3 regions of the Luteibacter aegosomaticola genome follow, and region 2 is predicted to be linked to each of the others. Evidence: riboswitches for the same ligand, from Rfam matches in the RefSeq annotation. Region 2 holds a riboswitch; each other region holds the start of a gene.
The links. Region 2 has a riboswitch for cobalamin ahead of L2Y96_RS21015 (ribonucleoside-diphosphate reductase subunit alpha). Riboswitches for the same ligand answer to the same signal wherever they lie in the genome.

Region 1 (9,571 bases), 290 kb from region 2:
CCGCACGGTGGCCGACGCCGACGGTTTCGGCCACGGTGATCTGCACGTGGTCGATGTGCTGGGCATTCCACAGCGGCTCGAACAGCGCATTGCCGAAGCGCAGCGCCAGCAGGTTCTGCACCGTCTCCTTACCGAGGTAGTGGTCGATACGGTAGGTCTGGGCTTCGGTGAACACCTGGGCCACGGCATCGTTGATGGCGTTGGCACTCTGCAGGTCGCGGCCGATCGGCTTCTCGAGCACGACGCGCGCGCCCTCGCCATTGAGGCCCAGCGAAGCGAGGCGCTGGCAGATGTCGGTGAAGATATCCGGCGAGGTCGAGAGGTAGAACACGCGGATGTGGTCCGGGCGCTCACCCATCAGGGTGGCGAACTCTTCCCATCCATCGGCCTTGCGGGCATCGAGCGAGCGGTAGCCGATCATCTGGATGAAGGCATCCAGCTGGGCCTCCGCGACATGTGATACGCCCTTCTTCACCGCCTCGCGCACCTGCTCGCGGTAGGCCGCATCGTCGAGGCCTTCGCGCGCCACGCCGATGATCCGGCTCTTGGGCAGGATCTGGCCATCGATGAACCGGTGGTACATCGCGGGGAGGAGTTTGCGCACGGCGAGGTCGCCGGTGCCGCCGAAGATGACCAGGTCGAACGGTTCGACCGGCAGGGAAGGAGCGCTCACGACAGTGCCTCTTGAGGGGTTTGCGGAGGGGTTCCGCTCGATCGTACCAGTGTCATACCACGGCGTACCAGCCCCGTACCACTCGCGCCATGCTTCGTGCCCACGTAACTTCGTGATCACACAACGGAAACGTTTTCGCGCTGATTTAGATCGTGCAAACAACCGTTCGGTCAAACCGGGGGCCAACCGCCGGTAAGACCGCCTTGCCCCAGTGGTCAGCTATTGGTATCTTCGCCTGATGGAAACCGCCCTCGTCACCGAGTACCAGCGCCTGCAGCACGACCCGGCAGCCCGCCTGCCGTTGGCGTACATGCGCCTGCGCCGGGCCATCCGGAACGTGATCGAGAACGGCGAGGTCCAGGTGGGCCATGCGCTACCGAGCGAACGTGACCTGGCCAGGGCCCTCACCCTGTCCCGGGTCACGGTCCGCAAGGCCATCGGTGGGCTGGTCGAGGACGGCCTGCTCACCCAGCGGCATGGCGCCGGCACCTTCGTGTCCGAGCGCATCGTGAAGCCGCTCTCGCGCATGACCAGCTTCACCGAGGATCTGCGCGCTCGCGGCCTCAACCCGCGCTCGGAGTTCTTCGAGAAGGCCATCGGCGAGGTGAACCCCGAGGAGGCCATGGCGATGAACCTGTCGCCGGGCACCCAGGTGGTCCGCCTGCACCGCCTGCGCTATGCGGGTGACGAGCCGCTGGCGATCGAACGCAGCGCGGTGCCGCTGGCCCTGCTGCCCGATCCCGACCTGGTCGAGGATTCCCTGTACGAAGCGCTCGACCAGCTGGGCAACCGGCCGACGCGCGCGCTGCAACGCCTGCGTGCCGTCGTACTGGGCCCCGCCCAGCTGCGCCTGCTCCGCCTGCCCGTGGGCAGCGCCGGCCTGAATATCGAACGGCGCAGCTTCCTCGACGACGGACGCATCGTCGAATTCACCAACTCCTGGTACCGCGGCGATATCTACGATTTCGTGGCGGAACTCCAAAGCGACTGACCAAGCCGACCGCCACTATGACTATCCAGCCGCAAGACACCCTGATGTTCCGCGAAGCGCACGAGACCGCCGAGGTCGTCGAGCGGCAACTGGCCCAGAACGAAGCCGTAGTCACGGCGCTGGCGGAGCGCCTGCGCGCCCACCCGCCGCGCATGGTCATCACCTGCGCCCGCGGCAGCTCCGACCACGCCGCCATGTACGCCAAGTACGTGTTCGAAACCCAGCTGGGCGTGGTCACCGCGTCCGCTTCGCCGTCGGTCACCTCGATTTACCACGCGTCCCAGCACCTCGATGGCGCGCTGTACGTCGCCGTCTCGCAGTCGGGCAAGAGCCCCGACCTGGTCCGTAACGCTGAGGCCGCCAAGCGCGCCGGTGCTTACGTCGTGGCCCTGGTCAACGTGGTGGATTCGCCGCTGGCGGCCATCGCCGATGTCGTCGTACCGCTGCACGCCGGCCCGGAAAAGAGCGTGGCCGCGACCAAGAGCTACCTCGGTGCGCTGTTCGCGATCCTGCATATCGCCGCCCGCTGGAGCGGCAAGGCCGAGATCGCCGACGCGCTCACCGCGCTGCCCGCGCAGCTGCGCCAGGGCTGGGATGCAGACTGGTCCTCGCTCACCGAAGGCCTGGTCGATGCGCACAATCTTTTCGTCGTCGGCCGTGGCTTCGGATTCGCTGGCGCGCTGGAAGCTGCGCTCAAGTTCAAGGAAACCTGTGGCCTGCACGCCGAGGCGTTCAGCGCGGCGGAAGTGAAGCACGGCCCGATGGCCCTCGTGGGCCCGGATTTCCCGGTGCTGTTCTTCGCCCAGAACGACGACACCTTGCCGGGTGTGCTGGAAGTCGCCGCCGAGTTCCGCAAGCGCGGCGCCGCCGTATGGGTGGCCGCGCCGGGTGCCGAAGGCGACGGCTTGCTGCCGCTCGTCACGACCGCGCCGATCTCGGCGCCGCTCGTCACCGTGCAGAGTTTTTACCGTGCGACCGCGGCACTCGCGATCAAGCGCGGCTTTAACCCGGATGTCCCACCGCACCTCAACAAGGTGACGGAAACCGTCTGATCCCTGGTGTAAACCGAAGGACCTTCCCATGACCCTCGCCTTCGTCAACGGTCGCGTGCTGACCGATAACGGCTTCCAGACCGGCTTTGCCGTGCTGGTGGAAGACGGCACCATCACCGCCCTTGCGTTGCCCTCGGACCCGCGCGTGCGCGCCGCCGAGAAGCACGATCTGGGCGGGCGCACCCTGCTGCCCGGCTTCATCGATTGCCAGGTGAACGGCGGCGGTGGCGTGTTGTTCAACGATGAGCCGACGGTCGATGCGATCCGCGCGATCGGCACCGCGCACGCGAAGTACGGCACCACCGGCTTCCTGCCGACGCTGATCAGCGACGACGCCGACGTCATGTCGCGGGCTATCGACGCGGTAAACGACGCGGTAGCGCAGGGCGTGCCCGGCGTGCTCGGCGTGCATCTGGAAGGTCCGTTCATCGCACCCGAGCGGAAGGGCGTGCACGATCCGGCCAAGTTCCGTATCGCCGGCGCCGATGACATCGCGATGGTCGCGCGCCGGCACGGCGGCGTGACCTTGCTGACGCTCGCCCCCGAGCGCGCGAGCGACGAAGTGCTCTCGCAGCTGGTCGCCAATGGCGTCATCGTCTGCGCCGGCCATACCGGTGCGGATTACGACGCGACCCACCATGCCCTCGCGATGGGCGTGCGCGGCTTCACCCATCTGTTCAACGCCATGACCCCGTTCACCAGCCGCGAACCCGGCGTGGTCGGTGCGGCGCTGGAACACCGTGATAGCTGGTGCGGCCTGATCGTCGACGGCCACCACGTGCACCCGGCTTCGCTGCGCGTCGCTATCGCCGCCAAGGCGCCGACCAAGATGATGCTCGTCACCGACGCGATGCCGCCGGTGGGCTCGGATAACCCGAACTTCGTATTGAAGGGCGAAACGATTACCGCGCGCGATGGCGTGTGCCAGACCGCGGACGGCACGCTCGCCGGCTCGGCGCTCGACATGGCTGCCGCGGTGCGTAACACCGTCAACATGGTGGGCGTGCCCTACGATGAAGCGGCCCGCATGGCATCGACCTATCCGGCCGCCTTCCTTGGCCTGGCCCGCACCCATGGTCACATTGCCGCCGGCTATCGCGCCGATTTCGTGGTGATGGACGATGCGCACGAAGTGATGGAAACCTGGATCGGCGGCGAACGCGTCTTCGCCGCCTAAAAAAATAGCCGGCGCTCCGCGCCGGCAAGATCTGGGGAGTTTGCGTGGTGCCCGCGGATACATGGTCCGCGGGCACCCATCGTTCTCGCCTTACAGCGAGAAGTCGTAGCGCATACCAAGACGCACGTAACGCGGGCTCTGGTAAGCAATGGCACGCTTGTAGTTGATGCTCTGCACCGGCACGCCGTTGCGGATGGCACCGGTTTCACCCACGTCGACCTGGGCGACCTTGCGCTGTGCGCCGGTGACGTTGAAGACCGTCGCGGTGAACGCCAGCGGCTGCTTCTCGCCAGCCCACATCGGGCGGTACTCGGCGTTGAGATCCAGCTGCCAGGTGTACGGCAGGCGGCCCTGCGAGCCACGCGGCGCCGGCTTCAGGCCGCACTCGAAGTACGAGGCGCCGTAATCGATCGCATCCACCGGGTCCACGCCGATGCAGTTCTTCGGGCGGCCCGTGGCCACCGCGAGGTTCGCACCGATCAGGAACTCCGACGTCGCCTGCCAGTAACCGTACGCCTTCAGCTGATGGGTACGATCGTTCGGCAGGGGGCCGTTGGTGTACTGCATGATTTCCGGGGCATCCCAGTCCTGCGTCACCGACGGATCGAGCTGGCCGATATCCGACTTCAGCTGGCCTTCGGAGTTACCGTAGCTACGCGAGAACGTGTAGTCGATGCGACCGTACCAGTCGTTGGCGAAGTGGTGTTCCAGGTACAGGTCCAGCGAGTAGTAGCTGCGCTTGAGATCCGGGAACTTCACGCCAGCCGGCGAGGTGAAGTCGTCCTTGGAAATCTTGAACGGCACGTAGTTGCCATCGCCGGTGTTGACCAGGAACGTGTTCGACTCACCCGGGTTGAACAGGTAGCAGCCCGGCAGCGACGCGTTGGAGATATCGATGCCGTGCGTTTCCGCGTACTTCTCGAACGGACGCGAATCGCAGAAGTCGTCGATCGAGCTCTTCAGCTTGCGATACGTCGCCTTTGCGCCGAAGCTCCAGTTCTCACTCAGGGCCTTGTCGAAGCCGAGGATGTATTCGTCCTGGTAATAGGCCTTGATGTTCCTCGCGGCCACGGTCTTCGGATCCAGCGGCGTGCCGTCTTCACCATTGAGATAACGGCGGGCGCCCAGCTGCTCGGTGCCGGTCGGCTCGCCGTTCGGGCCCACGCCGGTGTACGAGTAGTACTCGCTGTAATAGGTGGACGCGGACGCGCCGCGGATGGCGACGTTCGACGGGATGGCGAGATGGTAACGGCCGGCGTTCGCGTACACCTTGAACGAGGAGTCACCGAACACATCCCACGTGGCGCCCAGGCGCGGTGCCAGCTGGTGGCGCTGCTTCACGTAGGTGGCGCCGTCGCCGTTGATGTTCTTGAACTGCTCGTTACGCAGGCCGAGATACACCATCCAGCGATCGGTGACCTGCCAGTGGTCTTCGATGTACTGCGCTTCCTGCTCGGTCTTGACGCTTGCGCCGGTCTGGAACAGGCGCTTTTCGACGAAGTAATCGTCGCCCGGCGGCGGGACGATATCCGGACGGTTCGGCACTTCGCCGGCATCCTGGTAGACCCAGCGGTAACCGCCTTCGTAGATGTTGCCGGCGGTGGATTTCAGCGTCTGGTTATCGACACCGACGCGCAGGTCGTGGTCGCCGATGCGGTATTCCACGTCGAGGCGGTAGCCGTGCGTTTCATCCTTCGCACCCTTGCCCAGCACCGTGCCGTTGACGAGGCCGCAGCCCACGATCGGCGTGGAGACTGACCGGGAATCGGTGATCCACGGGCAGTTCGGGTTGGAAGCGTAGGAGAGGTCGCGCTCGTGCACGGTCTTGCTGTGGCCGTACAACGCGGTGATGGTCAGGTCATCGGTGATGTAACCGGTGTACTTGCCGATGTAGACATCGCCACCCGGCGCCGAACCCGGACCCGCGTCGAAGTTCTTCAGGTTATCGGTACCGATGTAACCGGCGCGATGGCCCGTCGAATAGTCGTACTTGTAGACGCTGCGCTCGGTGTTGGTCTTGTCGCCCAGGCCGGTGACTTCGAGCAGGTGGTTATCCGTGATGTTCCAGTCAACCTTGGCCAACCACTTGGTGGCTTTGTTTTCCTGGTACGTCTTCTGCGGCGCGGTGGCGACGCTGACGATACGGCTATCGGTACGGGTGAAGTCGCCCGCGGCATACAGGAACAGCTTGTCCTTGATCAGCGGGCCGCTGATGTAGCCGGTGTACTGCGTGTCGGTGCCCTTGTTGCCCGAGCGGGTCTGGTACAGCGTGCCGTTCTGGCGGTAGATGTTGCGCGGATCCTGGCGCAGCGCCGCAGGCTGCACGTAGACGCCGAAGCCACCCTTCCACTCGTTACCGCCGCGCTTGGTGACGATGTTGATCACGCCACCCGTGGAACGGCCGTATTCCGCACCGTAACCGCCGGTAAAGATCTGCTGCTGGTCGATCGCGTCGTAAGGCAGGCTGGTGAAACCCAGGCCGGTGAGCGCGTTCGTCACCGCATAACCGTTGATGTAGTACTGGTTTTCCGAAGCTGACGAACCGCCGAACGAGGCGACGTTACCGTAGCGGCTATCACCGGCGATGACGCCCGGTGCCAGCAGGGCGGCGGCGGTGACGTCACGCGCCAGCGGCAGCTTCTGCAGCTGCTCGGAGGTGAGCACGGTGCGCGAGTCGACCTGTGAGACGTCGATGGCAGGCAAGGCATTGCCGACGACCTGGACGCCTTCGAGATCCTGGGCGTTGGCGGACGAGGCGGCCGCGGCGCCAGCGAACGAGACGTCGACGCCGCCCAGGCTCACCTGGACGTTATCGCGCGTTTCGGCCACGGCGCCGTTGCGCTCCACGCTGACCTTGTAACGGCCAACGGGCAGCGAGCTGGCGCGGTAGCGGCCTTCCGAGTCCACGTTCACATCGCGGGTCAGGCCGGTATCGAGGTTCTGCAGGTGGACGACGGCCCCGTCCGGCTGGGCCACGCGGCCGAAGACCGTACCTGACGCGTTGGACTGGGCGAGGGCGCCGCCGCTAGCCGCGAGGCAAAGGGCGACGGCGGTGCAAAGACTGGTGCGGCGCAGGGCGCCTTGGAGCAGGGTGGAACGCTGCATGCTGTATCTCCCCGGATGAACTGCAAGGAGCCCGGCCACGAAGAACTAAGGGCCAGGCCCGTTCTCGGCTACCGTCTTGTTCCCCCCTGCACCGCCACTCCCAATGGCGGTTTCGGCCGGGAACCCTCCCCGTAACGCAAGAAAATGCGTACGACAGCAGCCAGCAGCGTTTGTAATCGAAGGTTTTTACGAACGTCAAGTGCTTGTTAACAAATCGTGGGCTTTCCATGCCCATCGATGCACTTCCCGTTAGAATGGCCAGGTTCGGGTGTCCGCCCTGGCGTCAGGCCAGGAAGGATGAAACGGGAAGCCGGTGCGCCACTCGCGTGGCAAGGCCGGCACTGCCCCCGCAACGGTATGCCGCTGGGGCCCCAGGCCCCGATCTGGCGCGGTAAACGCCACTGCCCCTCGGGGTGGGAAGGCGCCCGCCAGAGCTCCATGCATGGGGAGCGGCGAGTCCGGAGACCGGCCCGAGACCATCCCTGCGGCATGCCGCGGGGTGGCTCTGTTTCGGACGATTCGCGGCGGGCGGATCCGGACAGCTCCGGTCTCTTGCCCGCGCGCCGTTCGCCCTCCCGTGACCGTCCTTGTTTTGAGACTTGCCGCAAGCCGGCTCGAGGACGCTCCACCTATGAAGAAGACCCTGCTCGCGACGGCCCTGCTGTCGTCCATCACCCTGGCGCACGCCGCCGATGCTCCGGAAGCCCTGCCCACCGTCGTGGTCACCGCGAACCGCGCCGCCACCCCGCTGGACGAGGTACTCGCCCCGGTCACCGTGATCACCCGTGACGACATCGACCGCCTGCAGCCCACCAGCGTGCAGGACCTGCTCACCGGCCTGCCGGGCGTGGTCATGGCCAACACGGGCGGCATCGGCCAGCAGACCTCCATGTTCATGCGCGGCACGAACTCGTCGCACACCCTGGTGCTCGTCGATGGCGTCCGCGTCGGCACGGTCGGCGCCGGCCTGCCTGCTTACGAGCAGCTCCCGGTCGAGCAGATCGACCATATCGAAGTGGTCCGCGGCCCGCGCTCCACCCTGTACGGATCGGACGCCATCGGCGGCGTCATCCAGATCTTCACCCGCCATGGCGAGGCCGGGCAGGCGCCGACGCCCTCGGTGTCGGTGACCGGTGGCAGCCACGGCTACGAGGCCGCCCAGTTCGGCGTTTCCGGCGGCACCACCCATGGCTGGTACAACGCCAGCCTGGGCGGCCAGTACACGGCTGGCATCAATGCCTGCCGCGATGGCGCGGCCGAAGCGGGCAAGGGCTGCTTCACCGATGAGCCGGACCACGATGCTTATCGCACCTACAACGGCGCGCTCTCGGGCGGCTACCGCTGGGATAACGGCACCGAACTCACCGGCAGCTGGCTGCGCAGCAAGGGCACCATCGAATACGACGGTGACTTCCAGAACCTGACCCGTCGCTCGCAGCAGGTCGCCGGCGGCAAGCTGAGCTTCGACGCCATGGCCGACTGGCGCATGTCGGTGAGCCTGGGCCAGAACCAGGACCGTGCCGACAACTACCTCAATGGTTCGGAAAAGACCTGGTACGACGCCGACTTCAATCCGCACGTGGGCGCCGACAAGCAGCGCATGGGCTACCTGTATTCCAAGCGCAACCAGGCCGCCTGGCAGAACGATTTCACCCTGGCGCCGGGCCAGACCCTGAGCGCGGGCGTCGATTACCAGCAGGAAAAGCTGGATAGCGACACCGATTACCTGAAGACCACGCGCAACAACACCGGCGTGTTTGCCCTGTACCAGGGCGTCTTCGGCCCGCACGAGATCCAGCTCTCGGCGCGCCACGACCACAACACCCAGTTCGGTAACCACAACACGGGTTCGGCGGCCTACGGCTTCCGCTTCGATAACGGTATGCGCATCACGGCGTCGTACGGCACTGCCTTCCACGCGCCGACGTTCAATGACGAGTACTACCCGTACGGCACCCCGGTGGCGCTGAAGCCGGAGAAGTCGCGCACGGCTGAAATCGGCCTGAGTGGCACGCCGGGCATCTGGAACTGGGCGGTGAACGCCTACCAGACCAAGGTCGACGACCTGATCGGCTTTGACGCGAACTTCCTGCCGATTAATGTGAGCCAGGCGCGCATCCGCGGCCTCGAAGGCCAGCTGGGTGCCGATGTCGATGGCTGGCACGTGCGTGCCTACGCCACGCTGCAGCAGCCGCTGAACCGCGACAACGGCCCGAATGACGACAACCTGCTGGCGCGCCGTCCGCGTCGCACCGGCCGCGTGGACCTGGACAAAGACCTCGGCGCGTTCACCGTGGGTGGCTCGGTCTATGCCGCGGGTTACAGCTACGACGACGCGGCCAACACCACGCGCCTCGGCGGCTACACCACGGCCGACCTGCGTGCCACCTGGCACCTGGACAGCGCGTGGAGCGTGCAGGGCCGCGTGGCCAATGTGGCCGACAAGCACTATGAGACGGCTGCGTACTACAACCAGCTGGGCCGCACGTACTACGTGACGGTGCGCTTCGCGCCGAACCCGTAAGGGCTGACACACCCCTGTAGGAGCGCGCTTGCGCGCGATGGGGTCTTGC
Region 2 (9,571 bases):
TCATGAAGACCCGTATCGCCGGCCTCACCCTGGGCCTCGCCATCGCCAGTACCGCTGCCTATGCCGGACAGTTGGATAAGCTCGGCGGCCTGATGGGCGGATCGGGGGGCGGCCTTACCTCCGGCAGCGCCAGCAATGCCGCAGGCATCATCCAGTACTGCGTGAACAACAACTACCTCGGCGGTGATTCGGGCGCGTCGGGTGTGAAGGACAAGCTACTCGGTAGCCTGTCGGGTGACCAGAACGCTTCGAATACCGATGCCGGCGGCTCGTCGGGCAGCAACCTGCTCGGGTCGCTGGGCGGCAAGTCGAAGAAGAACAGTTCCACGAGCGCAGACCCGACCAAGGACAAAGGTTACCTGGATGGGGCCAAGGGATTGCTGACGACGGGGGACGGCAAGCAGATGAGCCTCACTGGAGGAAACAGCAGCGATCCGTCCGACATGAAGGGCAAGCTGGTGCACAAGGCCTGCGATGCCGTTCTGAAGCAGGGTAAGAAGATGGCTGGTCTCTGAGGTAAACGGGGATCGCGCGCAAGCGCGCTCCCCGGCCCCTCAACCCCGCGTAATCCGCCCGATCGCTTCGGTCAGGTCCGCTACACCGTACGGCTTCACGATCACCGCCGTGCGCGCGTCGCGGACCACGCCGTTGGCCGTCTGGTCGCCGGTGGCGAACAGCACGGGTAGCTCCGGGCGTCCTTCGCGCATGCGCTCGGCCACTTCCACGCCGCTCATGCCCGGCAGGCCCACGTCGGCCAACAACACGTCGATGGTTTCGCTGGTGTGCACGCGGATCGCTTCGTTGCCATCGCCGGCTTCGAACACCGTATGCCCCCGGCTCTCGAGCATCTCGGCGATGCTCATGCGGATCAGCGCATCATCTTCCACCACGAGCACACGCAGCGATTGCGGCGGCTGTGGCGCAGGTACCGAAGGCGCGGGCGAGTTCGCCGGTATGCGTGGCGCCACCGGTGCACGTTGCGCCAGCACGTGGCGTACGCGGCGGGCGAGCGCCTCGCGGGTGTAAGGCTTACTGAGCAACTCCACGCCTTCATCCAGGCGCCCGCCATGCACGATGGCGTTTTCGGTATAGCCCGAGGTGAACAACACAGCCATGCCGGGCTGGCGTTCCGTGGCCTTGCGCGCCAGGTCGGTACTGCGCAGGGGGCCCGGCATCACCACGTCGGTAAACAGCAGGTCGATGGCGATGCCGCTATCGATGATGGACAAGGCGCTTTCCGCATCGCGCGCCTTCAGCACGCGGTAGCCCAGGTCGGCCAGCATGGTCACGACGGTCTCGCGGACCTCGTCGTCATCCTCAGCCACCAGCACGGTCTCGTCGCCGCCACGCATGGCGCCTTCTTCCAGCGCGACCAGCCGGTCTTCGCTCTGCGTCGAACGCGGCAGGTAGATCTTCACCGTGGTGCCGTGGCCAGGCTCGCTGTAGATCTTCACGTGGCCGCCGGACTGCTTCACGAAACCGTACACCATGGACAGGCCGAGGCCCGTGCCCTGGCCCTCCGGCTTGGTGGTGAAGAACGGCTCGAACACCTGTGCCAGCACTTCCGGCGTGATGCCCGAGCCCGTGTCGGTCACGGCCAGCATCACGTACTGGCCGGCCTTCAGGTCACCGTGGGACTTGGCGTACGCCTCATCGAGCAGCGCATTGCCCGCTTCGATGGTGAGCTTGCCCTGCCCGGCCATCGCGTCGCGCGCGTTGATCGCGAGGTTGAGCAGCGCGTTTTCGACGTTGCCAACATCGACCAGCGTGTTCCACAGTCCACCCGCGATCACGGTTTCGACATCGACGGCTTCGCCCAGCGCGCGGCGCAGCAGGTCATCCATGTCGCGGACGAAGCGGCCAATGTTGACCACCTTCGGCGCCAGCGGCTGGCGGCGGCCGAAGGCGAGCAACTGGGCAGCCAGGCGGGAACCACGCGTGACACCGGCCATGGCATTGGCCACGCGGCGCTCCGCCCGAGGGTTGCCGGCCACGTCGGCGACCAGGAGCTGGAGGTTGCCGCTGATGACCTGAAGCAGGTTGTTGAAATCGTGTGCGACGCCACCGGTGAGCTTGCCGATGGCATCCATCTTCTGTGCCTGGCGCAGCTGTTCCTGGGTGATGTCGAGGAACCGGTCGGAACCAAGCCAGGCCTGGTCGCTGCCGGCCAGGCGGAAGGTCGCGAGAATCACACCGTCCCCGGCAGTGGCCGAACGCCAGGTTTCGAACGAGAGTCCCCAGGCCTGCCCATCGGCACCGGTGACATCCAGGTCGCGGACACCACGGGCACCGATCGTGGGCAGCAGTGCCTCGATGGCAGCCCGGCCCGCCGGATCCCAGAACGCCAGGAAGTCGCTGCCCTGCAACCGGGCGCGAGCCCAGGCATTGGCCTGCAGCGTGCCGCCGGTAACGGTCAGCGCGACGAGGCCGAAGGGCACCGCGTCAAGCGATTGGTTGAGCAGTGCGTGATCCTGCAGCGCGAACGTCGATGGCATCTAACCGGGGCTGTTATGGAACGGGCCCGAATCTTAGCGTTGGGGGCGGATACCTTATGTGTACGCGATCTTCACATTGGTATAGAAGCGTTTGGTTAAGGCTTGGCCAGACCACTTTGGAACGTTTCCTGCCAACTCATTGAAGCGACAGCGCATTGGAAAAATTCCCCTATATCTTGTGTTGACCTACCCTCCCCCCAGCTATATCGTGTGTCCCGCTGGTGTCCGAGGCGGCGCGACTGCCCGTCGGAACTAATAGGGAATCCGGTGTGAATCCGGAACTGCCCCGCAGCGGTAAGTGGAAACGATCCCGTTCAATGCACTGGCTCGATGAGGAGCTGGGAAGCGGCGGGTAGGCCGGGTGCGAAAGCCCCCACGTCCACGAAGTCCGAAGACCTGCCAGCGCCCGCGGCCCAGAAGGCCCCGGTGAGTGGTGACGGCTTCCGCGGGGAAGCGCGTCGTGGACCGAAGCCCCCCTGCGCGGCTTCGTCCCCGGCCTTTTCCCGTTTGCCTAGCCATAGCGAGCCCCGTTTCGTGGGAACGGGAGTCTGGACCAGGCCTTGGGGCACAGAATGACGACGATGGATTCCGCAGCGCGCGAGCGCACCGAGACGGCCGACGCGGCCGCGACCCCCACCAACAATAATGAGAAGGCCCCCGCAGCGGGCTACAAGCAGGACGCCCCGCCGGCGTTCGCCCTGACCCCTCCGCACAACCCCGGCCAGATGCGCGTCAAGAAGCGCAACGGCGGCCAGGAAACCGTGGACGTGAACAAGATCGTGCGCGCGGTGACTCGCAGCGCCGATGGCCTGTTCTCGGTGGATCCGATGCGCGTGGCGCTGAAGACCATCGGCGGCCTGTACGACGGTGCCACCACCCAGGAACTCGACCAGCTCTCGATCCGTACCGCCGCCGCGCTCACCGCGGAAGAGCCGGAATACGGCCAGCTGGCAGCACGCCTGCTCTCGGCCTTCGTCGATAAGGAAGTGAGCGGCCAGGAAATCCAGTCGTTCTCGCAGTCGATCAACATCGGCGCCGAGCTCGGCATCCTCAACGAGCGCCTGCGTTCGTTCGTGCAGGCCAATGCGCGCAAGCTCAACGACGCCATCGACCTGAACGCCTCGCGTCGCTTCGAATACTTCGGCCTGCGCACGGTGTACGACCGTTACCTGCTGCGCCACCCGACCAAGCGCCACGTCATCGAGACGCCGCAGTACTTCTTCATGCGCATTGCCTGCGCGCTCGGTGGTAACGACGTCGCCGAGACGCTCGAGCTGTACCGCATGCTTTCGTCGCTGGAATACCTGGCCAGCTCGCCGACCCTGTTCAACGCCGGCACGGCGCACGAACAGCTCTCGTCGTGCTTCCTGCTCGATTCGCCGAAGGATGACCTGGCCGCGATTTACGCCAAGTACGGCGACGTGGCCCAGCTGTCGAAGTTCGCTGGCGGTATCGGTCTGGCCTACTCGCGCATCCGTTCGCGCGGTTCGCTCATCCGCGGCACCAACGGCCACTCCAACGGTCTCGTGCCCTGGCTGAAGACGCTCGACGCGTCGGTCGCCGCCGTGAACCAGGGTGGCAAGCGCAAAGGCGCGGCCTGCGTGTACCTGGAAACCTGGCACGCGGATATCGAAGAGTTCCTGGAGCTGCGTGAGAACACCGGCGACGACGCGCGCCGCACGCACAACCTGAACCTCGCGAACTGGGTGCCCGACCTGTTCATGCGCCGCGTCGAGACCGACGGCGACTGGTCGCTGTTCGATCCGAAGATCGTGCCGCACTTCGTCGACACCTGGGGCGAGACGTTTGACGCGGCTTACGCCAAGGCCGAGGCCGATGGCCTGGCGGTGAAGTCGGTGAAGGCGCGCGAGCTCTACGCCCGCATGCTGCGTTCGCTGGCCCAGACCGGTAACGGCTGGATGACCTTCAAGGATCGCTCCAACGCCACCAGCAACCAGACCGCGCGTCCGGAAAACGTCATCCACCTGTCGAACCTCTGCACCGAGATCCTCGAGGTGACGAACGATGGCGAGACGGCCGTGTGCAACCTGGGTTCGGTGAACCTGGCACGCCACGTCGTCGATGGCGCGTTCGATTTCGAGAAGCTCGCCAGCACGGTGCGCACGGCGGTTCGCCAGCTCAACCGCGTGATCGACCTGAACTTCTACCCGATCGACACCGCGCGCACGGCCAACATGAAGTGGCGCCCGGTGGGCCTCGGCGTGATGGGCCTGCAGGATGTGTTCTTCAAGCTGCGCCTGAAGTTCGATTCGGAGGAAGCCCGCGAGCTGTCGACCCGCATCTCGGAAGAGATCTACTTCCACGCACTGTCGCAGTCCAACGAAATCGCCGAGCGCGATGGCGCCCACCCGGGCTTCGACGAGAGCCGCGCCGCCAACGGCGAGCTTCAGTTCGATTACTGGTCGGCTGCCGCCCCGCACGGCAAGGACGGCCGCTGGGCCGAACTGCGCGAGAAGATCAAGACCCACGGCCTGCGCAACTCGCTGCTCATCGCGATCGCGCCGACCGCGACCATTGCGTCGATCGCCGGTTGCTACGAGTGCATCGAGCCGCAGGTGTCGAACCTGTTCAAGCGCGAGACGCTCTCCGGTGACTTCCTGGTGGTGAACCGCCATCTCGTGGAAGAGCTGAAGACGCTCGGCCTGTGGACCGCCGACGTGCGCGACCAGATCAAGCTCGCCGAAGGGTCGGTGCAGGGCATCAACGCCATCCCGGCCGAACTGCGCGCGATCTACCGCACGGTGTGGGAACTGCCGCAGAAGTCGCTGATCGACCTCGCCGCCGCCCGCGGCGCGTACATCGACCAGAGCCAGTCGCTGAACCTGTTCATGGAAAACCCGAACATCGGCCAGCTCTCATCCATGTACATGTACGCATGGAAGTCCGGCGTCAAAACCACCTACTACCTGCGCTCGCGCCCGGCTACCCGCATCGCCAAGACCACGGTCAGCGCCGCGGCCGCCGCACCGGTCGCCCCGGTGGCTCCGGCCAACACGCAGGAACAGGCCGAAGCCGCGGTGTTCTGCTCGCTCGAGAACCCCGAGTACTGCGAAGCCTGCCAGTAACGCACCACCGATCGGGTGCGCGGCTGCATTGCGCCGCGCCCCCGATGTTCCACCACCGAACACCGCACTCGTAGGAGCCCACCCTGTGGGCGACATCTTTCGCGACACGGCTACAGGCCCTGTGGCTCTATCGCGAACAGCGTCGCCCACAGGGTGGGCTCCTACGGGTCTTCAACGAATTCCAGAGGCACCTTATGTCCGCGCACCCGATTACCCGTGACTCGCACCTGCTCGACCCGGGCTTCGAGCTGACGCTGCGCCCCATGCGCTACCCGAAGTTCTACGAGATGTACCGCGCCGCCATCCGCAATACGTGGACGGTGGAGGAAGTGGACTTCTCGCTCGACGTGACCGACCTCAAGTCGAAGATGTCGGATGCCGACCGTCACCTGATCCATCGCCTGGTCGCGTTCTTCGCCACCGGCGACACCATCGTGTCGAACAACCTGGTGCTCAACCTGTACCAGCACGTGAATTCGCCCGAAGCGCGCATGTTCCTCTCGCGCCAGCTGTACGAAGAAGCGCTGCACGTGCAGTTCTACCTGACGCTGCTCGACACCTACATCCCGGACCCGACGGAACGCAACAAGGCCTTCGCCGCGATCGAGACCATTCCGTCGATCCGCCACAAGGGCGAGTTCTGCTTCAAGTGGATCGATTCCATCCAGAACCTGCACCGCCTGGAGACGCGCGAACACCGCCGCCAGTTCCTGCTGAACCTGATCTGCTTCGCCGCGTGTATCGAAGGCCTGTTCTTCTTCGCCGCATTCGCCTACGTGTACTACCTGCGTTCGCGCGGCCTGCTGCACGGCCTGGCCTCGGGCACCAACTGGGTGTTCCGCGACGAGTCCGGCCACATGGCGTTCGCTTTCGACGTGGTCCGCACCGTCCGCGAGGAAGAGCCGGATCTCTTCGACGATGAGATGCGCCTGCAGGTGGAAGAGATGCTGGAAGACGCGATCACCTGCGAGACCCAGTTCGCCGCCGACGTGCTGTCGGGTGGCGTGGCCGGCCTGTCGGTGAACGACATGCGCCAGTACCTCGAATACTGCGCCGACCAGCGCCTGGTCCAGCTCGACATGCCGAAGAAGTACGGCGCCAAGAACCCGTTTGACTTCATGGACTTGCAGGACGTCCAGGAGCTCACCAACTTCTTCGAGCGCCGCGTGTCGTCCTACCAGGTCGGCGTGCAGGGCGAAGTCTCGTTCGACGAGTCGTTCTGACCCCGTAGGAGCCCACCCTGTGGGCGACATCTTTCGCCATACCGCCGCAGGCCCTGTGGCTTTTCCGCGAAAGATGTCGCCCACAGGGTGGGCTCCTACAGCATGAGCGCGGCAATAATTGCTGCAGTGCAATATACTGGGCTTCATCATGACCAAGTCCACGACCACCATGCTCCCCATTGCCCGCCCGACCGAGGCCCGTGTCCTCGAGATCGTCTTTCCGGACCACACCAACCACCTCGGCACGCTGTTCGGCGGCCAGGCGCTGGCCTGGATGGATAAGGCGGCCTTCCTGGCGGCCTCGCGCTATTCGCGCAAGATCGTGGTGACGGCCCGCTCCGAGCAGGTGGATTTCCACGTGCCGGTCCGCAAGGGCCAGATGGTCGAGCTGATCGCCATCGTCGTCTCCGTCGGCCGCACCTCCATGAACGTGGACGTCGCCATGTACACCGAAGACCTGATCACCGGCGAGCGGGAGCTGTGCACGCGCGGCACCTTCGTCATGATCGCCCTCGACGAGAACCACAAGCCGACCGCCGTGGAATCGCTGCCCGCGCAGGGCTAAACCCTTCCCGAACAAGAGCTGCTTTCGAAGGGCCGGTGCATCACTGCACCGGCCCTTTCTGTATGCGCAGCACCTGTAAGGAGCGCGCTTGCGCGCGATGTACTTGCCTCACGGTATGAACCGGCCGCCTCGCGGCGGGTAGCGAGCAAGCGGGCTCCTACAACCGCGGGTGATTCCGGCGTTGCAGGGTCGCGTCATCGCCTCGTAACCCTTCAGGGTGTTGACTTAGAGCGCACTCTAAGCCGTACGCTCTCCCTATGCCCACATCCCTGACTATTGCCGAGGCGGCTCTCGCCACCGGCCTCACCACCTACACCCTGCGTTATTACGAGCAGATCGGCCTGATCGATCCGGTGCCCCGCCGCGGCGGGCAGCGCATTTACGGTGAACCCGAGATGCGCCTGATCCAGTTCGTGCTGCGCCTGCGCGGCACGGGCATGCCCATGCGCGATATCCAGGAGTACGTGCGCCTGCGCCGCCTGGGCGAAACGCAGGAAAGCATCGTGGCGCGCGGCGACCTGCTCGAACGCCATGCGGCCCACCTGCGCGGCGAGCTGGTCTCGCTCACCGAGACCATCGCCCGCCTCGACGAAAAGATCGCTCTTTACCGTTCCATCTACGGTGCGGACGGCGCCCCTGCGCCGGTCACCGCCGCCACCGTGGAGAGCACTGATGACACCGCCCCCACTCCCCGGAGGAAACAAGCATGATCACCCGCAAACTCGGCGCACACGGCCCGGACGTCTCCGCGCAAGGCCTCGGCTGCATGGGCATGAGCGAGTTCTACGGCCCGGGCGATGAGAAGCAGAACATCGCCACGCTCGAACGCGCCCTCGAACTCGGCATCACCTTCTGGGATACCTCCGACGCGTACGGCCCGCATACCAACGAAGAGCTGATCGGCCGCGTCCTGCAGGGCCGCCGCGACGAGGTCTTCCTGGCCACGAAGTTCGGTATCGTCCGCGACCCGAACGACCCGGCCAAGCGCGGCATCAGCGGCCGCCCGGAGTACGTGCGCCAGTCGGTGGAAGGCAGCCTGCGCCGCCTGAAGACCGACTACATCGATCTCTACTACCAGCACCGTGTCGATCGCGACGTGCCGATCGAAGAGACCGTCGGGGCCATGGCCGAGCTGGTGAAGGAAGGCAAGGTGCGCCACCTCGGGCTCTCCGAAGCATCGGCGGCCAGCATCGCCCGCGCGGCGAAGGTGCATCCGATCACCGCGCTGCAGAGCGAGTATTCGCTCTGGACGCGCGACCCGGAAACCACGGGCACGCTCGCGGCCTGCCGTGAACACGGCATCGCCTTCGTCGCCTACAGCCCGCTGGGCCGCGGCTTTCTCACGGGTGCTATTACCAGCCCGGACGATTTCGCCGAGGACGATTACCGCCGCTTCAACCCGCGCTTCACCGGTGAGAACTTCGCGAAGAACCTGGCCCTGGTCGAGAAGGTGAAGAAGTTCGCGGCCGACAAGGGCTGCACGCCCGGCCAGCTGGCTTTGGCCTGGGTGCTGTCACGCGGCCCGGATATCGTGCCGATCCCCGGCACCAAGCGGGTGAAGTACCTCGAAGAAAACGCCGCGGCCATGGATGTGAAGCTCAGCGAAAGCGAACTGGCCGAGATCGATGCCGTGTTCCCGGCCGATTCGGCGGTGGGCGAGCGCTACCAGGCCAACATGATGGGCTCCATCAACGCCTGACCCGCGGCCGTATAATGGGGGGATGTCGTCTCCTGATCACTCCCCCCTCGGCAAGGCCACCACGTACGCGGACCGCTACGACGCGAGCCTTCTGTTCCCCATTCCCCGCCAGGCCAAGCGCGATGAGATCGGCGTGGATGGGGCGGCCCTGCCGTTCCATGGCCTCGATATCTGGAACGGCTACGAGCTGAGCTGGCTCGACCCGCGTGGCAAGCCCATGGTGGCCGTGGCGGAGTTCCGCTTCCCGGCCACCACGCCCAACATCGTCGAATCCAAGTCGTTCAAGCTCTACCTGAACAGCTTCGCCCAGGAGACCATCGCGGGCCGCGAGGCCCTGGCGGAGATCCTGGCGCGCGACCTGTCGGCCGCCTCGGGCGGCCCGGTGGGCGTGGTGCTGCACGCGCCGGAGGAACTCAACGGCGTGCCGCTGCATGAGCCCGAGGGCGTGCTGCTGGACGACCAGGAACTGGATTTCGATAGCTATGGCCCGCCGCGCGCCGACT
Region 3 (9,571 bases), 820 kb from region 2:
GTACCCACCAGCTCGCGAACAAGTCGGGCGTGCTCCAGGCTTTGAATACGATATGCACCGGGGCATCGAACGTCCGCGTCACGACCAGCTCGCGGTCGGATCGGGCTTCCACCACGGTGCGGGATTTGGCGGCGGTGCTACCTTCGTTGCTTGCGCTCATCGACCTTCTCCTCGCGTTTCAGGTGCTCGACGAGCTGGTCCAGCGCGTCGAAGCGGGCACTCCAAAGCTTGCGGTGCTGTTCGATCCAGGCCGCTTCTTCTTCCAGGAGGCGCGCCCCGAGCTTGCAGGTACGGGTGCGCCCGACTTTTTCCGTAACGACTAGCCCCGCCTGTTCCAGGACGCTCACGTGCTTCTTCATGCCCGTGAGGGACATATGGAACCGCTGGGCCAGATCGGTAATCGAGGCGTGGGATTCCCCTAGCTGTTCCAGGACGCCACGTCGGGTGACATCGGAGAGCGCGGCGAACGTGGCATCGAGGCGAGCTTGATACTGAACCATATGGTTCACTGTATGCCGTCTGGCAGAGCCTTGCAAGGGGGAGTTCAGTGCTGCGAAAGGCCGTGATGCGACCGGTATTCTGAAATCCATTTCACCGATTGCTCGACCCCGCCGAACGGGAAGAAATGCAGGCGCACGTCGCCGTGCCCGGCGGTAAGGCCGGCGGCCAGCCGATCGACAAAGTGTTCCGGCCCGGCCGTGCCGAGCAGCTTGCCCAGTGAAATGCCGTACTTGGACCACATGGACGCGCAGGCACCCACGCCGCACATGGCGGCATATCGCGCCAGCACCGCGATGCCGGCCGGACCTGGCACCCCGAGTCGCACCGGGTAGTTGATGCCACGCTCGCGCAGCGTCGCCAGCCAGGCCAGGGCGATATCCGCGTCGAACGTGAACTGGGTGACGATCAAGGGCGCCATGCCGCGACGGGCGATGCTCTGGCACTTCTGTTCGAGTACCTCCCAGCGATGGTCCACATCCATCACGGGATGGTCGTCAGGGTGGCCGCCTACGCCCAGGACCTTGATGCCTGCGCGTTCGTACAAGCCCGACTCAATCAGCGAGGCGCTATCCGGGAAGGGTCCTTTGGGCGTTGCCGGGTCGCCTGCAATGACGAAGCAGTGCTCGACGCCTGCTTCGGTCACGGCGCGGTGGATAAACGACTCAAGCTCGGCCTGCGAGGTGATGCGGCGCGCGGCAAGGTGAGGCATGGGCGTGAAACCCAGCGCGCGCACGGCCCGGGCGGCAGCCAGCCGCGCCTCGTCATCTTCGTTCGGCAGGTACGGAATCGAAATGATCGAACCCGGGGCGATGCGTGACGCCGCCTTGGCCAGCGCAGGTATCGCCTTGGCGCTGACCTCCAGCGAATAGCCGTCCATCAGATGATTCATATTCATGGATCGGTGAAATATAACCATTTTATTTCATGGATTCCCGTCGCTAGGATCGAAGATCACTACCGTTCGAACACCTGGAACGACTGGAAACATGACACGTCCTTTCCGCGTGGTCGCCGTCTCTGGCGGCCTGCAACGTCCCTCGCGGGCCGCCACGCTCGCTGCGCATCTCTCGGATCTTATCGCCGAAGAAGTGCCGTGCGACCAACACCTGGTCGAACTGGGCCTCCTTGCCCCGGACCTGGCAGGCGCGATCTGGCGCAACCAGCTTCCCGAGACCGTGGAGCGGGAACTCGCCGCCGTCGAACACGCCGACATCCTGGTGGTGGCCACGCCTGTCTATCGCGGCTCATACACGGGCCTGTTCAAGCACTTCTTCGATTTCGTGGATCAGGACGCGCTGGTCGATAAGCCCGTCTTGCTCGCCGCGACCGGGGGCAGCGAGCGCCACGCGCTGATGATCGATCACCAGTTGAGGCCGCTCTTCAGCTTCTTCCAGGCGCGCACCTTGCCCTTGGGCGTTTACGCGACCGAGACGGACTACCTCGATCACCGGTTGCAAAACGAAGCATTGATCCAACGAGCAAAGCTGGCTATCGAGCGCGCATTGCCGCTGCTTCATTTGACTCGCGGTACCGCACGTAACGCCGCTGCTGGCATAGCAGCCGCCTGACTTGATTGAACAACCTACAGCGCCAGGCCACCATGAACACAGAGTTTGCCTTCAACATCAAAAGCACGTGTTTCGACGAGCACTACCACCCGTCGGATGCCACGCGTGCGACGACCAACTTTGCCAATCTCGCCCGTGGGGAAAGCCGCGAGGAGAACCTGCGCAATACGTTGCGGATGATCGACAACCGCTTCAATAGCCTTGCCCATTGGGATAACCCGACTCAGGACCGTTATTCGGTGGCGCTCGAGATCATCTCCGTGGAGATGACCATCGACCCAGAGGACCAGCACGGTGCGTTTCCCCTGATCGAAATCCTGAAAACCGCCGTCATCGACAGGAAGACCGGCCAGCGCATTGAAGGCATGGTGGGGAACAACTTCTCATCGTACGTGCGCGACTACGACTTCAGCGTGCTGTTGCCCGAGTACAACCAGGATCGGGCCACGTTCGCCACCCCCGACGACTTCGGTGACCTGCACGGCAAGCTGTTCAAGCATTTCCTGAACTCCCGTGCGTACAAGGAAAGCTTCCAGAAGCCGCCGGTGATCTGCATCAGCGCCTCGAGCAGCAAGACCTATCACCGGACGGGCTTGCAGCATCCGATCCTGGGTGCGGAATACGTGCAGAACGAACTCTCATCGACCGACCAGTATTTCGACAAGATGGGCCTGCATGTGCGTTTCTTCATGCCACCCAACGGTGTTGCGCCGCTAGCCTTCTACTTCGTCGGTGACCTGCTTGGCGATTACACCAACCTCGAGCTGATCAGCCTCATCAGCACGATGGAAACGTTCCAGAAGATTTATCGCCCGGAAATCTACAACGCGAATTCCGCGGCGGGGCCTTCGTATCAGCCGAGCCTGAAGCACCAGGACTATTCCCTGACCAAGATCGTCTACGACCGTGAGGAGCGTAGCCAGCTTGCCGTCAAGCAGGGCCGGTTTACGGAAGAGCATTTCATCAAGCCTTACAAGCACATCCTTGAGCAATGGGCTGCCGAGTGCGCTCTTTGATCCACGAAAACCCTAAAAAAAGACCTTTCATGAAAAAGCTACTCCCCACCTCTACCGCCGGCAGCCTGCCGAAGCCCTCCTGGCTCGCGCAGCCGGAGAAACTCTGGTCGCCCTGGAAGCTGCAAGACGAAGAGCTCATTGAAGGTAAGCGCGACGCGCTGCGCCTCTCCCTGCACGAGCAGCAACTGGCGGGCATCGATATCGTCAGCGACGGCGAGCAGACCCGCCAGCACTTCGTGACCACGTTCATCGAGCATCTGAGCGGCGTGGATTTCGAAAAGCGCGAGACCGTTCGGATTCGTGATCGCTACGATGCGAGCGTGCCGACCGTCGTAGGCGCGGTGAGCCGCCCGAAGCCGGTCTTCGTGGACGACGCCCGGTTCCTCCGCCAGCAGACCCGGCAGCCGATCAAGTGGGCGTTGCCTGGCCCCATGACCATGATCGATACGCTCTACGACAGCCACTACAAGAGTCGCGAAAAGCTGGCCTGGGAGTTCGCAAAGATCCTCAATCAGGAGGCTCGTGAGCTCGAGGCTGCGGGTGTCGACATCATCCAGTTCGACGAACCGGCGTTCAATGTCTTCTTCGATGAAGTGAACGATTGGGGCGTCGCCGCCCTCGAGCGCGCCATCGAAGGGCTCAAGTGCGAAACCGCCGTGCACATCTGCTACGGCTACGGGATCAAGGCGAATACGGACTGGAAGAAGACGCTCGGTTCCGAGTGGCGCCAATACGAAGAGTCATTCCCCAAGCTGCAGCAGTCGAGCATCGACATCATTTCACTGGAATGCCAGAACTCGCACGTGCCGATCGATCTGATTGAACTGGTGCGCGGGAAGAAGGTGATGGTAGGTGCGATCGACGTGGCCAGCGATACGATCGAAACGCCGGAAGAGGTGGCCGCCACGCTGCGCGAGGCCCTGCGCTTTGTGGATGCTGACAAGCTTTATCCATCCACCAACTGTGGCATGGCCCCTCTCGCTCGCCAGGTGGCCCGGGGCAAGCTCAATGCCCTGAGTGCCGGTGCCGAGATCGTCCGCAAGGAACTGTCGGCCTGATCGCCCGAGCGGCTGCACGGCGTTTTTCCGCAGTGCAGCTTGCCGCCTCGTGGGTATCCCGGCCAGACTCGGCGAATCACAGGTGTCCTGCCACTGGTTCAGTGGGCAGGGTGAAACGGGAAGCCGGTTCGGGTGCAAACACCCCAAGCCGGCGCTGCCCCCGCAACGGTAGGCGAGAAAACCCGGCGGTTGGCCACTGCGCACATGCGCGGGAAGGCGCCGGGGTAGGGCTGGCGCCCTGCTCGTGAGCCCGGAGACCGGCCTGTGCCGGCGCGAAAGCGCTGTTCCCGGGTGTTGCGGAGGGCAACCAGGCGAGCTGATCCAGGCCGCGGTTGCCCGTTGTCCGGTGTCGTCTTGTCTCCTCCGCCCGCTCATTCGCGGGTGTGCGATTTGGAGACACGACCATGACCAGGCTTGAGCAAGTAAATCCCACCGTCGAGACGGTGAAACTGTTGATCAACGGCACCTTCGTGGAATCCTCCACGACCGAGTGGCGCCCCATCACCAATCCCGCCACGCAAGCCGTCCTCGCGCGGGTGCCGTTCGCGACCATGGCCGAGGTCGATGCGGCCGTCGCGGCGGCCGCCGAGGCCTTCAAGACCTGGCGCAAAACGCCCATCGGTACGCGCGCACGCATCTTCCTGAAGTACCAGCAGCTGATCCGTGAGCACATGGGTGAGCTCGCCGCGCTACTTACCGCTGAACAGGGCAAGACGTTGCCCGATGCCGAGGGTGATGTGTTCCGTGGTCTCGAGGTTGTCGAGCACGCCGCGGCCATCGGCAATCTCCAGCTCGGCGAGCTGGCCAACAATGTCGCCAACGGTGTCGATACCTACACGCTGCTCCAGCCGCTGGGCGTGTGCGCGGGTATTACTCCCTTCAATTTCCCGGCCATGATCCCGCTGTGGATGTTCCCCATGGCGATCGCGACGGGCAACACCTTCGTGCTCAAGCCGTCGGAGCAGGACCCGATGGTTACGATGCGGCTGGTGGAGCTGGCGCTGGAAGCGGGCATCCCCAAGGGCGTGCTCAACGTCGTGCACGGTGGCGAGGACGTGGTCAACGCGCTGTGCGATCACCCGACCATCAAAGCGATTTCGTTCGTGGGCTCGACCCGCGTGGGCACGCACGTCTACCAGCGCGCCACGCTCGCCGGCAAGCGAGCCCAGTGCATGATGGGTGCGAAGAACCACGCCGTGGTGCTGCCCGACGCTAACAAAGAACAGACCCTCAATGCGCTGGCCGGCGCCGCGTTCGGCGCGGCGGGCCAGCGTTGCATGGCGGCATCGACTGCCGTGTTGGTCGGTGATGCCCAGGCATGGATTCCCGAGCTGGTCGCCAAGGCGCGCGGCCTCAAGGTCAACGCCGGTACGGAGGCAGGCACCGACGTGGGCCCGCTGATCTCCTGCGCCGCGCGGGATCGTGTCGAGGCACTCATCGCCGCAGGTATCGAAGAAGGCGCCACGCTGGAGCTCGATGGTCGTAAGCCTTCCATTCCTGGATTCGAAGAGGGCAATTTCGTCGGGCCGACGATTTTCACCGGCGTGAAGCCCGGCATGCGCATCTACGACGAAGAGATCTTCGGCCCCGTGCTCGTCGTGCTGACCGCCGGATCCCTTGATGAGGCCATCGAGCTGGTCAACGCCAACCCGAACGGCAACGGCACCGCGGTGTTCACCCAGAGCGGTGCGGCTGCACGCCGGTTCCAGGAAGAGATCGATGTCGGCCAGGTCGGTATCAACGTGCCGATCCCCGTGCCCGTTCCGCTCTTCTCCTTCACCGGCTCGCGTGCGTCGAAGCTGGGCGACCTGGGCCCGTATGGCAAGCAGGTGATCCAGTTCTATACCCAGACCAAGACGGTGACGCAGCGCTGGTTCGACGACGACACTGTGAACGCCGGCGTCAACACCACGATCCATCTGCGCTGATGGCCGCCGCGATGGATATGCATGCCGCCCTCGGCCAGGCGGGGCTTAGTGACGACCAGGCGGCCTATCGGGAGGCCGCGCGGGAGTTCGCGCTGGCCGAACTTGGCCCTCACGCCGCGCACTGGGATGCCGAAAGCGAGTTCCCGCGCGAGGCGATCGGCAAGGCCGGCGAGCTGGGTTTCTGTGGCCTCTATGTGCCGGAGGCCGCCGGTGGTTCGGGGCTGGCGCGCCTGGATGCGGCCATTGTGTTCGAAGAGCTGGCGGCGGTGGATCCGTCGACGGCCGCGTTCATCAGCATCCACAACATGGCCACGTGGATGCTGGCGGCGCACGCTTCCGGTGTCATTCGTGAGCGCTGGGCACCGTTGCTTGCCAGCGGCACCCGCCTGGCGTCGTACTGCCTCACCGAGCCGGGTGCCGGTTCCGATGCCGGTTCGCTGCGCACGCGTGCCGTGCGCGACGGGGACCACTACGTCCTGCATGGCAGCAAGGCCTTTATCTCCGGTGCCGGCGCGACCGACATGCTGGTGGTCATGGCGCGCACCGGTGGCGATGGCCCCAGGGGTATCACCGCGTTTGCGGTGCCGGCTGACACGCCGGGTATCAGCTATGGCCGCAACGAAGAAAAGATGGGCTGGCATAGCCAGCCCACGCGCAGCGTGACGTTCGACGGCGCGCGCATTCCCGTTGACCATCGTCTGGGTGTAGAAGGCGAGGGCTTCCGCATCGCCATGAAGGGCCTTGATGGCGGCCGGCTCAATATCGCCGCCTGTTCACTGGGCGCGGCGCAGGGCGCGCTCGACGCCGCGCGCCGTTACATGGGCGAGCGCCGCCAGTTCGGCAAGAAGCTGGCCGATTTCCAGGCGCTGCAATTCAAGCTCGCCGACATGGCCACGGAACTGGTCGCCGCGCGCCAGATGGTGCACACCGCCGCGCGCAAGCTCGATGCGGGTAGCCATGACGCCACCGTGTGGTGCGCCATGGCCAAACGCTTCGCCACCGATGCGGGTTTCAGCATCTGCAACGACGCCCTCCAGATCCATGGCGGCTACGGCTACGTCCGCGAATACCCGGTCGAGCGCTTGCTGCGCGATTGCCGCGTGCACCAGATCCTGGAAGGCACGAACGAAATCATGCGCGTGATCGTGGCGCGCCACCTGCTCAACACTGACGAGGAATTGCGATGAGTGACGCTGATACGCGCTGGCCGGGTCTGCATCTTGCCCACGAAGGGCATACCGCCATCATCACGCTCACCAACCCACCCGCGCATACGTGGACGCGCGAAAGCCTGACGGGCTTGCGTGACCTCGTCCGCACGCTGGACGCCGACCGGTCGGTGTACGCGCTGGTCATCACCGGCGACGGCGAGAAGTTCTTCTCGGCGGGCGCCGACCTGAAACAGTTCGCCGACGGCGACAAGGCCGTGGCCCGCGAGGCCGCACGGCGGTTCGGCGAAGCGTTTGAAGCGCTCTCGGCGTTCCGCGGCGTGAGCATCGCCGCCATCAACGGCTATGCGATGGGTGGCGGCCTGGAGTGCGCGTTGGCCTGTGACCTGCGCATCGCGGAAGCGCACGCACAAATGGCGTTACCCGAGGCGAGCGTCGGCCTGCTGCCCTGCGCCGGGGGCACCCAGAACCTCGCGCGCCTGGTGGGCGAAGGCTGGGCCAAACGCATGATCCTGCTTGGCGAGCGCGTGGATGCCGCGACCGCCGAACGCATCGGCCTGGTCGAGGCCACCGCGCCGAAGGGCGAGGGCAGGGCGCTGGCACTGGCGTGGGCGGAAAAGGCGGCGAAGCAAAGCCCTGTCAGCCTCGCCGCGTGCAAGCGGCTGGTCCAGGCCACGCGGGCACAGCCGTTGTCGACCGCGTTGGTCGCCGAGCGCGAAGCATTCGTTGACCTGTTCGATACGGCGGACCAGCGTGAGGGCGTGCAGGCCTTCCTCGACAAGCGTGCTCCCGAATGGACCAACGCATGAACGCTCCCGCTAGCGACGTGCCGAACGAGGCGCCCGTACTTTTTGAAGAGCGCGCCGCGGGGGCGCACCGGATCGGCATCGCCACGCTCAACGCGACGCGCACGCTCAACGGCCTGTCGCTCGAGATGGCCCGCTTGCTCGACGAGCAGCTGGTGACGTGGGCTTCTGATCCGGCGATCGCATTGGTTGTGCTCCAGGGGGCTGGCGAGAAGGCTTTCTGCGCGGGTGGCGATTTGCACAGCCTGCATAAAGCCATGCAGGCGTATCGCGAAGCGGGCCACACCGATATCCGCGAGAACGCCTACGTCAGCGAATTCTTCGCCGTCGAGTACCGCCTCGACTACCGCATCCACACGTATGCCAAGCCCATCGTGTGCTGGGGGCACGGCGTCGTGATGGGTGGTGGCATGGGCCTGATGGCGGGGGCGAGCCATCGCGTCGTGACCGAGCGCTCGAAGCTGGCGTTCCCCGAGATCACCGTCGGCTTGTATCCGGACGTCGGTGGTAGCTGGCTGCTGCATCGCGTACCGCTGCATGCAGGCCTCTTTCTCGCACTGACGGGCGCGCCACTCACGGCGGGTGATGCTATCTACGCGAACATGGCCGACCTCCATATCGCGAGCGATCAGCGCGATGCCGTGCTGGCCGCGCTAACGGACTCCGCATGGAGCGCCGATCCTGCGCGAAACGCTTCCGTTGTGACCGATGTGTTGACGCGCTTCGCCACGCCCGCTGCACCGGGACCGCTTCAGGCCCATCAGGCAAGCATCGCCACGGTCGCGAGCCAGCCCGCGTTCGACGATGTGGTCGCAGGCATCCTCGCCATGGATAACGATGATCCGTGGCTAGTCACCGCCCGGGAGACGCTTCGCGCGGGTGCGCCGGGATCGGCACGCCTGGCGTTCGAATTGCAGCGCTGCGCGGCTGACATGTCGCTGGCCGACGTGTTCCGCCAGGAATACATCGTCTCGCTGCATTGCGCGGCCCACGGTGACTTCATGGAAGGCATCCGTGCGTTGCTCATCGACAAGGACCGGCAGCCGCATTGGCAGCCGGCCACGTTGGCAGATGCCTCCGCCACGTGGGCAGACGCCTTCTTCCAGTCGCCCTGGCCGCCCGCGCAGCACCCGCTCGCCGGCTTGGGCGTTCCCCCCGTTTCAGGAGTAATCCCCGCATGACACGCATCGCATTCATCGGTCTGGGCAACATGGGCGGCCCCATGGCGGCGAACCTGCTGAAGGCGGGGCACGCGCTGCGCGTCTTCGACCTGGTGCCGGGGGCTGTCGCCGCCGCCGTAGCGCAGGGTGGCGTGGCCGCCACCAGCGCTCGCGATGCGCTGGAGGGTGCCGACGTCGTCATCTCGATGCTACCCGCCAGCCGCCATGTCGAAGCGCTGTATCTGGGCGAGCAAGGCATCCTCGACGCCATCCCCGCCAACGCGCTGGTGATCGACTGCAGCACGATCGCGCCCGCCGTAGCGAAGAAGGTGAGCGAGGCCGTCACCGCGCGCGGCATGGCTATG

Region 1: another riboswitch for cobalamin. It lies ahead of L2Y96_RS22335 (TonB-dependent receptor domain-containing protein); the one in region 2 lies ahead of L2Y96_RS21015 (ribonucleoside-diphosphate reductase subunit alpha).
Region 3: another riboswitch for cobalamin. It lies ahead of L2Y96_RS01860 (CoA-acylating methylmalonate-semialdehyde dehydrogenase); the one in region 2 lies ahead of L2Y96_RS21015 (ribonucleoside-diphosphate reductase subunit alpha).

The regions. Positions count from the first base shown of each region.
Region 1 covers NZ_CP095741.1:4,973,411-4,982,981, forward strand. The annotation lists gene zwf (glucose-6-phosphate dehydrogenase) at 1-673, opposite strand, end outside; gene L2Y96_RS22315 (GntR family transcriptional regulator) at 912-1,664, shown strand; gene L2Y96_RS22320 (SIS domain-containing protein) at 1,661-2,716, shown strand; gene nagA (N-acetylglucosamine-6-phosphate deacetylase) at 2,745-3,893, shown strand; gene L2Y96_RS22330 (TonB-dependent receptor) at 3,984-6,998, opposite strand; cobalamin riboswitch at 7,248-7,486, shown strand; gene L2Y96_RS22335 (TonB-dependent receptor domain-containing protein) at 7,630-9,522, shown strand.
Region 2 covers NZ_CP095741.1:4,678,544-4,688,114, forward strand. The annotation lists gene L2Y96_RS21005 (DUF2501 domain-containing protein) at 3-515, shown strand; gene L2Y96_RS21010 (response regulator) at 555-2,495, opposite strand; cobalamin riboswitch at 2,699-2,913, shown strand; gene L2Y96_RS21015 (ribonucleoside-diphosphate reductase subunit alpha) at 3,077-5,581, shown strand; gene L2Y96_RS21020 (ribonucleotide-diphosphate reductase subunit beta) at 5,776-6,804, shown strand; gene L2Y96_RS21025 (acyl-CoA thioesterase) at 6,953-7,369, shown strand; gene L2Y96_RS21030 (MerR family transcriptional regulator) at 7,627-8,079, shown strand; gene L2Y96_RS21035 (aldo/keto reductase) at 8,076-9,068, shown strand; gene queF (NADPH-dependent 7-cyano-7-deazaguanine reductase QueF) at 9,091-9,571, shown strand, end outside.
Region 3 covers NZ_CP095741.1:403,817-413,387, forward strand. The annotation lists gene L2Y96_RS01830 (SRPBCC family protein) at 1-160, opposite strand, end outside; gene L2Y96_RS01835 (ArsR/SmtB family transcription factor) at 138-500, opposite strand; gene L2Y96_RS01840 (methylenetetrahydrofolate reductase) at 545-1,396, opposite strand; gene msuE (FMN reductase) at 1,488-2,069, shown strand; gene L2Y96_RS01850 (DUF1852 domain-containing protein) at 2,102-3,085, shown strand; gene L2Y96_RS01855 (methionine synthase) at 3,115-4,143, shown strand; cobalamin riboswitch at 4,207-4,423, shown strand; gene L2Y96_RS01860 (CoA-acylating methylmalonate-semialdehyde dehydrogenase) at 4,548-6,071, shown strand; gene L2Y96_RS01865 (acyl-CoA dehydrogenase family protein) at 6,083-7,258, shown strand; gene L2Y96_RS01870 (enoyl-CoA hydratase) at 7,255-8,049, shown strand; gene L2Y96_RS01875 (enoyl-CoA hydratase/isomerase family protein) at 8,046-9,227, shown strand; gene mmsB (3-hydroxyisobutyrate dehydrogenase) at 9,224-9,571, shown strand, end outside.